2 regions of the Pseudomonas viridinivis genome follow, and region 1 is predicted to be linked to the other one. Evidence: predicted binding sites of a transcription regulator. Region 1 holds the regulator's gene; the other holds the start of a gene.

The links. Region 1 encodes FliA, which starts transcription of late flagellar genes. Its sites were predicted from a motif close to CTAAAGTTTNNNNNNNNNNNGCCGNTAA; they were not measured.
Region 2: a site for FliA is predicted at 2,143-2,170, ahead of AABC73_RS16770 (methyl-accepting chemotaxis protein). Genes of this name have one in related genera too.

The regions. Positions count from the first base shown of each region.
Region 1 covers NZ_CP151076.1:1,886,144-1,892,198, forward strand. The annotation lists gene flhA (flagellar biosynthesis protein FlhA) at 1-324, shown strand, start outside; gene flhF (flagellar biosynthesis protein FlhF) at 336-1,664, shown strand; gene fleN (flagellar synthesis regulator FleN) at 1,780-2,613, shown strand; gene fliA (RNA polymerase sigma factor FliA) at 2,610-3,350, shown strand; gene AABC73_RS08665 (chemotaxis response regulator CheY) at 3,642-4,016, shown strand; gene AABC73_RS08670 (protein phosphatase CheZ) at 4,036-4,824, shown strand; gene AABC73_RS08675 (chemotaxis protein CheA) at 4,858-6,055, shown strand, end outside.
Region 2 covers NZ_CP151076.1:3,545,549-3,551,603, forward strand. The annotation lists gene AABC73_RS16750 (transporter substrate-binding domain-containing protein) at 1-554, opposite strand, end outside; gene AABC73_RS16755 (hypothetical protein) at 570-878, opposite strand; gene AABC73_RS16760 (hypothetical protein) at 975-1,235, shown strand; gene AABC73_RS16765 (methyltransferase domain-containing protein) at 1,269-2,039, opposite strand; gene AABC73_RS16770 (methyl-accepting chemotaxis protein) at 2,248-3,888, shown strand; gene AABC73_RS16775 (LysR family transcriptional regulator) at 3,931-4,815, opposite strand; gene AABC73_RS16780 (MFS transporter) at 4,983-6,055, shown strand, end outside.

The DNA.
Region 1 (6,055 bases):
GAGCCGGAGCTGCCAGTTATCACTCTGGAGCCAAGGTTGGAACAGATATTGCTCAATAGTTTGCAGAAGGCAGGTCAGGGTCAGGAAGAAGGCGTTCTGCTTGAGCCAAGCATGGCTGAAAAGCTCCAGCGTTCGTTGATCGACGCGGCGCAGCGGCAGGAGATGCAGGGTTTGCCGGTCATTCTTTTGGTTGCAGGCCCGGTTCGCGCCATGTTGTCACGCTTTGGACGACTGGCTGTACCGAACATGCATGTGTTGGCGTATCAGGAAATTCCTGACAATAAGCAAGTCACCATCGTAGCGACTGTCGGGCCTAACGGCTGAGGTAGTGAGTCATGCAAGTTAAGCGATTTTTCGCCGCCGATATGCGTCAAGCCATGAAACTGGTTCGCGATGAGCTGGGCGCAGAAGCGGCCATCATCGGTAATCGGCGGATTGCCGGTGGCGTAGAGCTGACTGCTGCGCTGGATTACAAGCTGTCTGCGCTGGCGCCTCGCGTGCCGAACATCGAGCTTGAAGACGAGCTGCGCAAAACCCAGTCGCGGATTGTTACCGCCCAGGCTGAACTGAACAATCGCGGCGACAGTGACCCGTCAGTCAATCGCCAGCTGTTCTCCGGCTTGCCGCTTAGCGCTGCCGACACGCATATCGAACCGACGCTCGAAGAGCCGCCGCGCCCATTCGTTCAAGCTCACGCAACCCCAGCGGAACCCGCCGGCGGCCAGCGCGCTTACGAAAACATGCGTTTCGAATTGAATGGTCTGCGTGAACTGCTGGAAGTCCAGCTGGGTTCGCTGGCCTGGAATCAACTGCAAGGCAGCCGTCCGCAACAGGCCAACCTGTGGCGTCGCCTGCAACGTATTGGTCTGTCCGGTCCGTTGTCCCGCGACCTGCTGGCAATGGTCGGCGAAATTGAAGAACCTCGTCAGGCCTGGCGCATGCTGTTGGCGCACCTGGCGCGGATGATTGCCACTCCGGAAATCGAGCCGCTCGAAGAGGGTGGCGTGATTGCCATGGTCGGCCCGGCTGGCATGGGTAAAACCACCACACTCGCCAAGCTGGCCGCGCGCTATGTGTTGAAGTACGGCGCACAGAACATCGCTCTGGTGAGCATGGACAGCTTTCGCATCGGCGCTCAGGAGCAGCTCAAGACTCTGGGCCGCATCCTCAACGTGCCGGTGACGCATGTCGATCCGGGCCAGTCGCTGGCTCAGGCACTGGAGCCGCTGTTGCGCAAGCGCGTGGTGTTGATTGACACCGCAGGCCTGCAAGCCAGCGATCCGGCCCTGCGCATGCAGCTCGAAAGCCTCGCCGGGCGTGGCATCAAGGCGCGTAATTATCTGGTGTTGGCAACGACCAGTCAGAAGCAAGTGCTGACCGCTGCCTACCACAGTTACAAACGTTGTGGCTTGTCCGGGTGCATCCTGACCAAGCTGGACGAAACTGCCAGCCTGGGCGAAGTACTCAGCCTGGCGATCAGTCATGAGCTACCTGTTGCCTACCTGACTGACGGGCCGCGAATACCTGATGATTTACACCTTCCGCGCCGGCACCAATTGGTTACCCGTGCGGTCAATGTGCAGATGCAGGAAGAGCCTAGCGAAGAAGCGATGGCGGATATGTTTGCCGACCTGTACCACAACCCCAGCAAGCGGGTGGGTTAGGTGAAACGAACTAATGGAATTTACCTGCATCGATGGTCTGCCACGCATTGTTCCTCAGCGAACGTGCAGCCCCCAATGTGGCTTCGGTCTACGCAAGACAAGGTAATGAAATAACATGGGCAGCATGCATCCCGTACAGGTGATCGCGGTGACCGGCGGCAAAGGTGGCGTCGGTAAGACTAACGTGTCAGTGAACCTATCGCTGGCCTTGGCCGAGCTTGGCCGGCGCGTCATGCTGCTGGACGCCGACCTTGGCCTGGCCAATGTCGACGTGTTGCTGGGGCTTACGCCCAAGCGCACCCTTGCCGATGTGATTGAAGGGCGTTGCGAATTGCGCGACGTACTCCTTCAGGGCCCTGGCGGGATTCGCATCGTGCCAGCCGCTTCCGGCACGCAGAGCATGGTGCACCTGACGCCGGCGCAGCATGCCGGTCTGATTCAGGCCTTCAGCGATATTGGCGATAACCTCGACGTACTGGTCATCGATACGGCCGCCGGCATCGGCGAGTCGGTGGTGAGCTTCGTGCGCGCTGCCCAGGAAGTCTTGCTGGTGGTGTGCGACGAGCCGACCTCGATCACTGACGCCTACGCGCTGATCAAGCTGCTCAATCGCGACTACGGCATGAATCGCTTCCGGGTCCTGGCCAACATGGCCCAGAGCCCGCAGGAAGGCCGCAACCTGTTTGCCAAGCTAACCAAAGTGACCGACCGCTTCCTCGATGTTGCCCTGCAATACGTCGGTGCGGTGCCTTACGACGAGTGCGTGCGCAAGGCGGTGCAGAAGCAGCGTGCCGTTTATGAAGCGTTCCCGCGCTCCAAATGCTCCCTGGCCTTCAAGGCTATTGCGCAGAAAGTCGACACCTGGCCGCTGCCGGCCAATCCGCGCGGTCATCTTGAGTTTTTCGTGGAGCGACTTGTTCACCAGACATTTGCGGGGCCTGTCCAATGACAGCCAGCGGCTACCAGATGTACAGCAAGACCTCCAAGAACTCGCAGTACGAGCTCATCGAGCGCTATGCGCCGCTGGTCAAGCGTATCGCCTATCACTTGCTGGCGCGCTTGCCGGCCAGTGTGCAGGTCGAGGACCTGATCCAGGCCGGCATGATCGGACTGCTTGAAGTGTCCACCAAGTACGACTGCACCAAAGGCGCGAGTTTCGAGACCTACGCGGGTATCCGGATTCGCGGCGCGATGCTCGATGAAGTGCGTAAAGGTGACTGGGCACCGCGTTCGGTTCACCGCAATACGCGCATGGTCAGTGACGCAATTCGCTCAATTGAAGCTAAAACAGGTCGTGACGCTAAAGATCACGAGGTTGCGGCCGAACTCCAATTGAGTCTCGATGATTATTACGGGATTTTGAACGATACCCTGGGCAGCCGGCTGTTCAGTTTCGACGACCTTTTGCAGGACGGCGAACATGAAGGGCTGCACGAGGACGGCGCAAGCGGTTCGCTTGAGCCATCGCGGGATCTGGAAGACGAACGTTTCCAGGCCGCGTTAGCAGATGCGATTGCCAATTTGCCAGAGCGCGAGCGACTGGTGTTGGCGCTGTACTATGACGAGGAGCTGAATCTCAAGGAAATCGGTGAGGTCCTTGGGGTCAGCGAGTCGCGAGTCAGCCAGTTACACAGCCAGTGCGCAGCTCGTTTGCGAGGGCGTTTGGGAGAGTGGCGAGCGCGTTGACAGGTGTGGCGCATCCGTAGGGTTGCGCTGTACGTGTAAGCCGGCTGTGCAAAGCGTTGTGTGGGGAGATGGACAAGGCGGGAACCGGTCATTGGCATTACTGCAAGCTGTTGGAAGGAGTTTTACCTTTCTGGCGGCACGCCGAACTGCTGCCCGGTTTCTTGACTGTTGATTTACCAAGCCCGTCGTCGTTTTAGTACAGCCGATGTGAGCTGTGCCGGTATTGATTGAACAGCGCGTTCAGGTGCTGAACGCGTTAAAGACTGCTTGGAGGTCGAATTGGACAAAAACATGAAAATCCTCATCGTTGATGACTTCTCAACGATGCGGCGGATCATCAAAAACCTGTTGCGTGATTTAGGATTCACCAACACGGCCGAAGCCGATGACGGGCTCACCGCGCTGCCAATGTTGCAGAGCGGTGCTTTCGACTTTCTGGTGACTGACTGGAACATGCCTGGCATGTCCGGCATCGACCTGTTGCGTCAGGTGCGCGCCGATGAACGACTCAAGCACCTTCCGGTGCTGATGGTCACGGCCGAAGCCAAGCGCGACCAGATCATCGAAGCCGCCCAGGCGGGCGTCAACGGTTATGTCGTGAAGCCATTTACGGCCCAAGTGCTGAAAGAAAAGATCGAAAAGATCTTCGAGCGCGTCAATAGCTGATGTTTGCCGCGAGGGTGCTATGGAGCATAAAGAGTCATCACAGGGCGACTTTGAGTCAACCCTGAAAAAACACGCGCATGAGCTGGTGATGTGCCTTGAAAAAGGCCGTTTCGGCGAAGCCGTGCAATTGATCCATGAGCTGAACCAGACTCGTGATCGCGGCTTGTATCAGGAAGTCGGCAAACTCACCCGCGAGCTGCACAGCGCAATCGTCAATTTCCAGATTGACCCGAACATGCCTCAGGCCAAGGAAGTGTCCCAGATCACGGATGCTACCGAGCGTTTGTCGTATGTTGTCAGGCTTACCGAAAATGCGGCCAACCGCACCATGGATCTGGTCGAGCAAAGCACGCCCCTGATGAATGGCTTGAGTACCGACGCCAAAGCGTTGAGCCAGGATTGGGGACGTTTCATGCGTCGGGAAATCGGCGCTGAAGAGTTTCGTGAGCTGGCTAAACGCGTCGACGGCTTTTTGACGCGTAGCGAGCGGGAAACCCACGAGGTTGCTGCCCACCTCAATGACATTCTGCTGGCCCAGGATTACCAGGACCTTACCGGTCAGGTCATCAAGCGCGTCACGCAATTGGTCACTGAAGTTGAAAGCAATCTGCTCAAGTTGGTGCTCATGGCCAGTCAGGTCGATCGCTTTGCAGGCATCGAACATGACGATGAATCCATCCTCGCAGAAAAAGATCCACAAAAAGGTCTCTCTCAGGGTGAAGGTCCGCAGATTCATGCCGATAAACGGGAAGACGTTGTGTCCGGACAGGACGATGTAGACGATCTGCTATCGAGCCTTGGCTTCTAGGTCTGTTGACGGTTAATTTTAGGGAGCACCCCAATGAGCTTCGGCGCCGATGAAGAAATCCTTCAGGATTTTCTGGTAGAGGCCGGCGAAATTCTGGAGCAATTGTCCGAACAGCTGGTCGAGCTGGAAAGCCGACCTGATGATGCAGACTTGCTTAATGCAATTTTTCGCGGTTTTCACACTGTAAAAGGCGGCGCCGGCTTCCTCCAGCTCCATGAGCTGGTGGAGTGCTGCCACATCGCCGAGAACGTCTTCGACATCCTGCGCAAGGGTGAACGTCGCGTCGACTCTGAATTGATGGACGTGGTGCTCGAAGCACTGGATGCGGTCAACGGCATGTTCAGCGAAGTTCGCGAGCGTACCGAAGTCACACCCGCCACGCCGGAATTGCTGGCCGCACTGGCGCGTCTGGCCGAGCCTGCATCCGCAGATGAAGTGGCTGCTGCCCCGGCAGCGGTCGAGGAAGCGCCTGCTCCTGCTTCCGATGAAATCACCGATAACGAATTTGAACTGCTGCTCGACTCGCTGAACGCCGTCAAGGCTCAAGCCGCCGAATCAGCCAGTGCGCCTGCGGCTGTTGCAGCGCCGGTTGCTGCTCCTGCTTCGGCAGCCGCCAGCGATGAAATCAGCGACCAGGAATTTGAATCGCTGCTTGATCAATTGCATGGCAAAGGCCAGTTCGCGGTCGACGCCGTCGCGACGCCAGCTCCTCCTGCGGCTCCGGCTGCCAGCACCGGTGCTGCGGCGAGCAATGAAATCACCGACGATGAATTCGAAGCCTTGCTGGATCAGTTGCACGGCAAGGGCTCGTTTGACGCCGCTGCTGCGGTAGCGCCTGCGCCTGCCGCTGCTGCTGTTGCAGCGCCGGTTGCTGCGGCCGCGTCGACCAGCAACGAAATCTCGGATAACGAATTCGAAGACCTGCTGGATCAGTTGCACGGCAAAGGCAAGTTCGAGCCTGAAGCCATAGCTGCCGCACCCGTCGCGGCAGTGGTTGCCAAGCCAGCGCCTGCGCCGGTTGCCGCCGCCAAACCTGCTCCTGCGGCTGCGCCAGCTCCGGCTCCGGCCAAGGCGGCAGCGCCTGTTCCGGCCAAGGCTCCGGCTGCGGCGAGTCCGGATAAACCGGCTTCCGAAGCGGAAACCACCGTGCGGGTTGATACCGCGCGCCTGGACGAGATCATGAACATGGTCGGCGAACTGGTGCTGGTGCGTAACCGTCTGGTACGCCTGG
Region 2 (6,055 bases), 1.7 Mb from region 1:
AAATCTTCCGGCCGGGCGTTTTTCAGCGGCAGGTAGTATTCGCCCAGTTTGGTGCCGCCGCGCTCGTACAGCAGGTCGCTCATCAGGCGGTTGGTTTCGTAGGGATAGACGTATTCCGAGCCGATCATCAACACGCGATTGCCGAAGTTATCCAGCATGTAGTTGCCCAGCGGCAACGCGTTATGGTTTGGGGTCGCGCCGGTATAAATGATATTGCGTGAATATTCGAAACCTTCGTAATACACCGGATACAGCAGCAGCGCGTCATAGCGCTCGACGATGGGCAATGCCGCCTTGCGCGCCGCAGAGGTGTAGCAACCGAAGAAAAAACGCAGGTGCTCTTCGCGGATCAGTGACTCGATGTGCATGGCATAAAGCGCAGGTGTCGAATCGGGATTGCGGGTAATCAGTTCCAGAAGCCGGCCATCGACGCCACCGGCGGCGTTGATCTGCTGGATGGCGAACTGCGCGCCGCGCATTGTTGAGCACTCGGCAGCAGCGGTGACGCCGGTGTCGGAAAACAGACCGCCTATGCGGATCGACTGGTCAGCCATGCCTATAAACCTTGTTCAGCGTGCGCCCAACAGTTCGGTGGCACGCAGCGTCTTCCCGAGCCGATAGAGCGCCAACGTCGCCGGCTCCAGATATTCGGAATCGATACTGCGCCCCGTAGCGGCGGCAATGGCGTCGATCCAGGCAGCTGTGTTTGATGACCAGAAGCGTCCATTGAGCTCGACAAACGCATCCCAGCTCAGGCCGATGTCCGGCTGCATTTCTTCGACCCGATGGCCCAGCAGCTCAAGATTGCGCGCCGTCTGCATCAAGGCGGCCTCTACCGCAGGATGCAGCGCTTGACCGTTCAGCGGGCGAGTTTGCACGCCGATACGCAATGCACCGGGCTGACGCCGGGATTGCTCCAGAAAACTTGTTGCAGGGGCGGGATACGGAACGGGTCACCTGATGCGCAGCCATGGATGGCGTCCAGCAATGCACTGGCCGAACTGCCAGACGCTGAGCACCCGGCCCGAACGCTGATTCACACCCATAAACAGCGGCAGTTTCGTCGGTTAGTCGCCCTTTGCTCTCAGCTGGAACTGAACGAGCCGGAGCAGATTGCCGAAGAACTTACCCTGTTGATGGAAGGCGCCCAGGTGGTGGCGCAGAACAAAGGAGTCGAGAAGGTAGGCGAACGCCTGACCCGGATGGTACAGCGGCGGCTGCAGACCGCCGCTTGAACTGCAGGGCCTTGCACCCCGAAACGCGTTGATTCAGTCCAGCCGGCGACACAGATAAGCCTGGGTCTGATAAGGAAACTCAATGGTTTCACGGCCGCGCAAGGCCGGGTGAGTGCGGATCAACGTCCGCAACTGAGCAGCCACCGCCGCTTTCTCTGCAGAAGGCAGAGCTGCGATAAAACTCACCGACAGAAAACGATCCAGGATTACGGCTTCGGGCGAGCCAGTATGGGTGTACTTGAAGCAGGTCAGTTCCGGCGCCGAGAAGTAGCGACCGTTGAACGCCAGTCGCCAGTTTCCAGTGTGAAAACGCGGAGTATCACCTTCGTAGGGCGTGATGATTCTGGTAATGGCTGCCACCCAGTCCACGGACTCATCACGCACATTCCAGATCAGCCCAAGCCGGCCACCGGGTTCAAGCACTCGGTGAATCTCGCCGAGCGCCGTTTCATTGGCAAACCAGTGAAACGCCTGGGCGCATACCAGCGCCTGCGCTGCGCCAGCATCGAGTGGAATAGCTTCGGCAGTGCCCGGCAGAATCCTGATGTTCGGTAGATGCCTGGCAAACTCGGCTCGCATGGCTTCGACCGGCTCGACGGCAATGACCTCAATTTCCATTGTTTCCAGCAGGAGCGTGAGCTTCCCGGTACCGGCGCCCAAATCAATCACCGTCGAGCCAGGGCTGATGCCCAATGTATCGCTAAGCCATGGCCGTATTTCGCCTGGATAGTCTGGGCGGCCCTGGGTGTAGGTACCCGCTTCTTTTGAGAAACCTTCTTGAGCCGCCTGATGCACAACTGTCATTCCAGCGATCCTCCATGTGAATGAGTAATACACAGCCAGTGCGCAAACTCCTCCAGAAGGCCCATTCCAGAGCCATCACAACTACTAAACATTTCCGGCAACACTAAAGTCATTGACAGTATGGCCGATAGAGAGACTGGCAACTAGCCACCTCTCGTCGAGAGATAGCTCAGTGTGCTCCTCCCTAAATATGTCAGCAGGATGACCGATGAGCTGGATCAATGACGCAAAACTCTCGACCAAACTGATCACAGCCTTCGTGCTGTGTGCGTTCATCACACTGGGCGTAGGCGTCCTGGGCAGCCAGGGAGTTTCCAGGCTATCGGAGAACCTGAAACTGGTGTTCACCAACAATCTGGTGTCTGTCTCCAACACCGCGCAAACCAAAACCAAGGCGGTCGGACAAAGCCGCGATCTTTACCGGTTGTACCTGGCCACTGCCGCCGGTTTGCCACAAAGCGTGAAAGATGAATTCATTGCATCGATGAACGCCAACCGACTGGCCAGCGAGAAAGCATTCGCCGACTACCGAAAAACACCGCTTGCCGATGACGAACGTGCCGCTGGCGACAAAATGCAACAAGACTGGCCGGTTTATCAGGCGATGGTGCAAAAGTACGTCAGCCTGATGCAGGCCGGCGATCTGGAGAACGGCCGCGCCCTGCTCTTGGGCGACTTGCAAAAGACTTACCGCTCGGTCATGGACGGGTTGACAGTGATGGTCGATTCCAATGACCGGCAAGTAGGTGAAGGCGCCGAAGATGCAAGCCGTCTGGAGTCATCATCGAAGACTTCGCTGTATGTTGGCATCGCAGTGGCATTCATTGCCGCAATCCTGCTCGGAATGTTTATCAGCCGCCTGATCAGCCGCCCCATTGCCAATGCCGTGGCGAGCGCTCGCAGCATTGCCGAAGGTGATCTGACCCAGCACATCATCAGTACCGGCCACGATGAGGCCGGCCAGTTGTTGACCGCTCTGGCGGACATGCAGAGCAGCCTGAAAAGCACGATTCAACAGATCGCCAGCGCATCGGACCAACTGGCGTCGGCTGCCGAGGAGCTGACCGCCGTCACTGACAATGGCAGCCGTGGTCTGGTCCGCCAGAACGACGAGATCCAGCAGGCGGCAACCGCCGTCACGGAAATGACCTCGGCTGTCGAAGAAGTCGCACGCAATGCCGTCTCCACCTCCGAAGCGTCCAGAACCACCAGCGAGCAAGCCAGCAATGGTCGCGACCAGGCCCGCAGCGCCGTCGCCGCGATCAACAGCGCAACCACTGAAATTGCCGCGTCCACTGACATGGTCAAGAATCTCGCCGTTCAGGTGCGCGACATCGGCAAAGTGTTGGACGTGATCCGCGGGATCGCCGAACAAACCAACCTGCTGGCCCTGAACGCTGCCATCGAAGCCGCAAGAGCGGGCGAACAGGGCCGTGGCTTTGCCGTGGTGGCCGATGAAGTTCGCGCCCTGGCGGCCCGCACCCAGGCCTCGACCGGCGAGATTGAAGGGATGATCAACAGCGTGCAAGCCAGTGCTGATCAGGCGGTAAGCTCCATGGGTAAAAGCCAGTCACTGGTAACCGATACCCAATCGCTGGCCCTGGCCACAGGCGAGGCGCTGGAGTTGATTGCCGAAGGCATTTCGCAGATCAACGATCGCAACCTGGTCATTGCCACAGCGTCCGAAGAGCAGGCCAACGTCGCTCGGGAAGTTGATCGCAATCTGGTCAACATTCAGGATCTATCGACCCAGACAGCGGCTGGCGCCCATCAGACCAACGCCTCGACCCAGGAGCTTTCCAGCCTGGCAATTTCATTCAATACGCTGGTCGGCCGCTTCCGGCTGTGAGGCCGACGGCAACGCTGTAGCTCAAAGAAGCCGGATGATTTTCTACCCCCAACCATGAGCCTCCTCGATGAAGTGAAGCACTGCACTGGAGCGCTCATCGATGCGTGAAATGAGCGAAAGCTCACTGACCATTTCTACCTGGGGCAGCGGTATGACCCGCACCCCAGGCATGGTCAAGCGGGTCATCGCTTCGGGCACGATGCTTAAACCGATACCCGCTGCGACCAATCCCGGGATGCTCATCAACGAAGGCACATGCATGATGTTCTCGGGATGCAGTTGATTTTGCCGACAGGCCTGAAGCGTGTGTGACGTCAGGCCGATGCCGGCCGGGTCCTGGAGAAAGACGAACTTCTCGTGCCGCAGCATCGCCAGTTCGCCGGTAAAGCTATCCACCAGCTCATGGTTGTCCGGCAGCAGCAGGACAAGGTTGGACTGACTGAAAGGATGCGTGCGCAGACGGTCCGGCAGGTGATCCTTGAACACCCTGGCAAAGGCCAGATCCAGCTTGTGGTCGAGGAGCATTTCGAGTTGCTCGCGAATGCCCGCGTCCACCAGACTCAGTTTGACCTCGGGGAAAGTGCTGAAGTAATGCCGCAGCAATTGCGGCAAGTTAGCCTCGAACAACGCCGAGTGATAACCGATGTTGATTTCGCCCACCTCACCTCTTCTGGCCCGGCGTGCCGCCGCACTGGCCAATTCGCTGGACTCGATGGATTGCCGCGCATGGGGCAGGAACGCCATACCCGCAGCGGTCAGGGCCACGCCGCGGTTCTCACGTCTGAACAGCGCCAGCCCGAGTTCGGATTCAAGGGTTCGCATCAATTGACTCAGTGCCGGTTGCGCGATCCCCAGTTGCTCGGCCGCCCGGCTGAAGTGTTGCAAGTCGGCCGCCACGACGAAGGCCTTCAGGTGTCGCAGTTCCATAGCTCGTACTCATAAGTTCAGCTTATGCATTTGTACAGATTTCGATAATTATTCTGCAAGCAGGATGCGTTAACGTCTACCGACTTCGACGCTTCCTGCCAATGCTGTTGTCCAAGCGGAATCGTGTGAGCACCTCATAACCATAAAAACAATGACGAGCACCTCTTATGAGCACGATCAGCAACGAGAGTCATGACCAGCGCATGCCTCGCAAAGCGGTAACGGCCGCCACCATCGGCACCGCCCTGGAGTGGTTCGATTTCACGCTTTATGGCCCGATATCGGCGACCATTCTGCCCAAGCTGTTTTTCCCGGCGATGGAGCCAACGGCCGGCCTCCTCGCCTCGCTGGCAACGTTCGGTGTCGGTCTGGCTGCGCGGCCATTGGGCGCTATTACCTGCGGTTACCTCGGCGACAAACTGGGTCGGCGCAATCTGATGCTGGCCACCGTGACCATGATGGGCCTGGCGTCAGTGCTGATGGGCCTGTTGCCCACCTACGGTCAGATCGGGGTCTGGGCACCGATTCTCCTGGTGCTGCTGCGCGTCATCCAGGGGTTCGCCCTGGGCGGTGAATCCACCGGGGCGCAGCTCATGGCGCTGGAACATGCCGCGCCCGACCGTCGCGGACGTTACTCGGGCCTGTTGGGTTTGTGTTCGCCACTCAGCCAGATTTTAGCCAATGCCGTGCTTTTGGGGCTCGCCGCCACGCTTTCCAGCGAACAGTTCGAAAGCTTCGGCTGGCGCATTCCGTTTGTGATGAGCTTCATATTGGTGATCGTGGCGATTTTAATCCGTCTCAAAGTCGCTGAAACACCGGCGTTCATTGCCCTGAAAAAAGCGCCAATCAAGCAGAACACCAGCCCGCTGAAATCCGCACTGGGCAGCCACTACAAAACCATCCTGCGGCTGATGCTGTTCTTCTGCTCCCCGGCCGCGCTGTTCTATCTGATCGTGATCTTCTCGCTGAGCTACCTGACAAAACACCTTGGCATGAGCCAGTCGATGGGTTTCATGTCACTGATGGTTGCCAACATCTGCGCGATTTTCGGCGCACTGGCGGGCGGCTATCTGTCAGATCGCTGGGGTCGCAAAAAGGCCTTGATCCTTGGCTCGTGCATGACGCTGCTGATCCTGATGGTGTACTTCCCGATTCTGAACACGCAAAACGTCTCCGCGATCATGGCCATCATGGGACTGTTCCTGGGCTTCACCCAGTTCCAGAGCGGCATCCAGCCAGT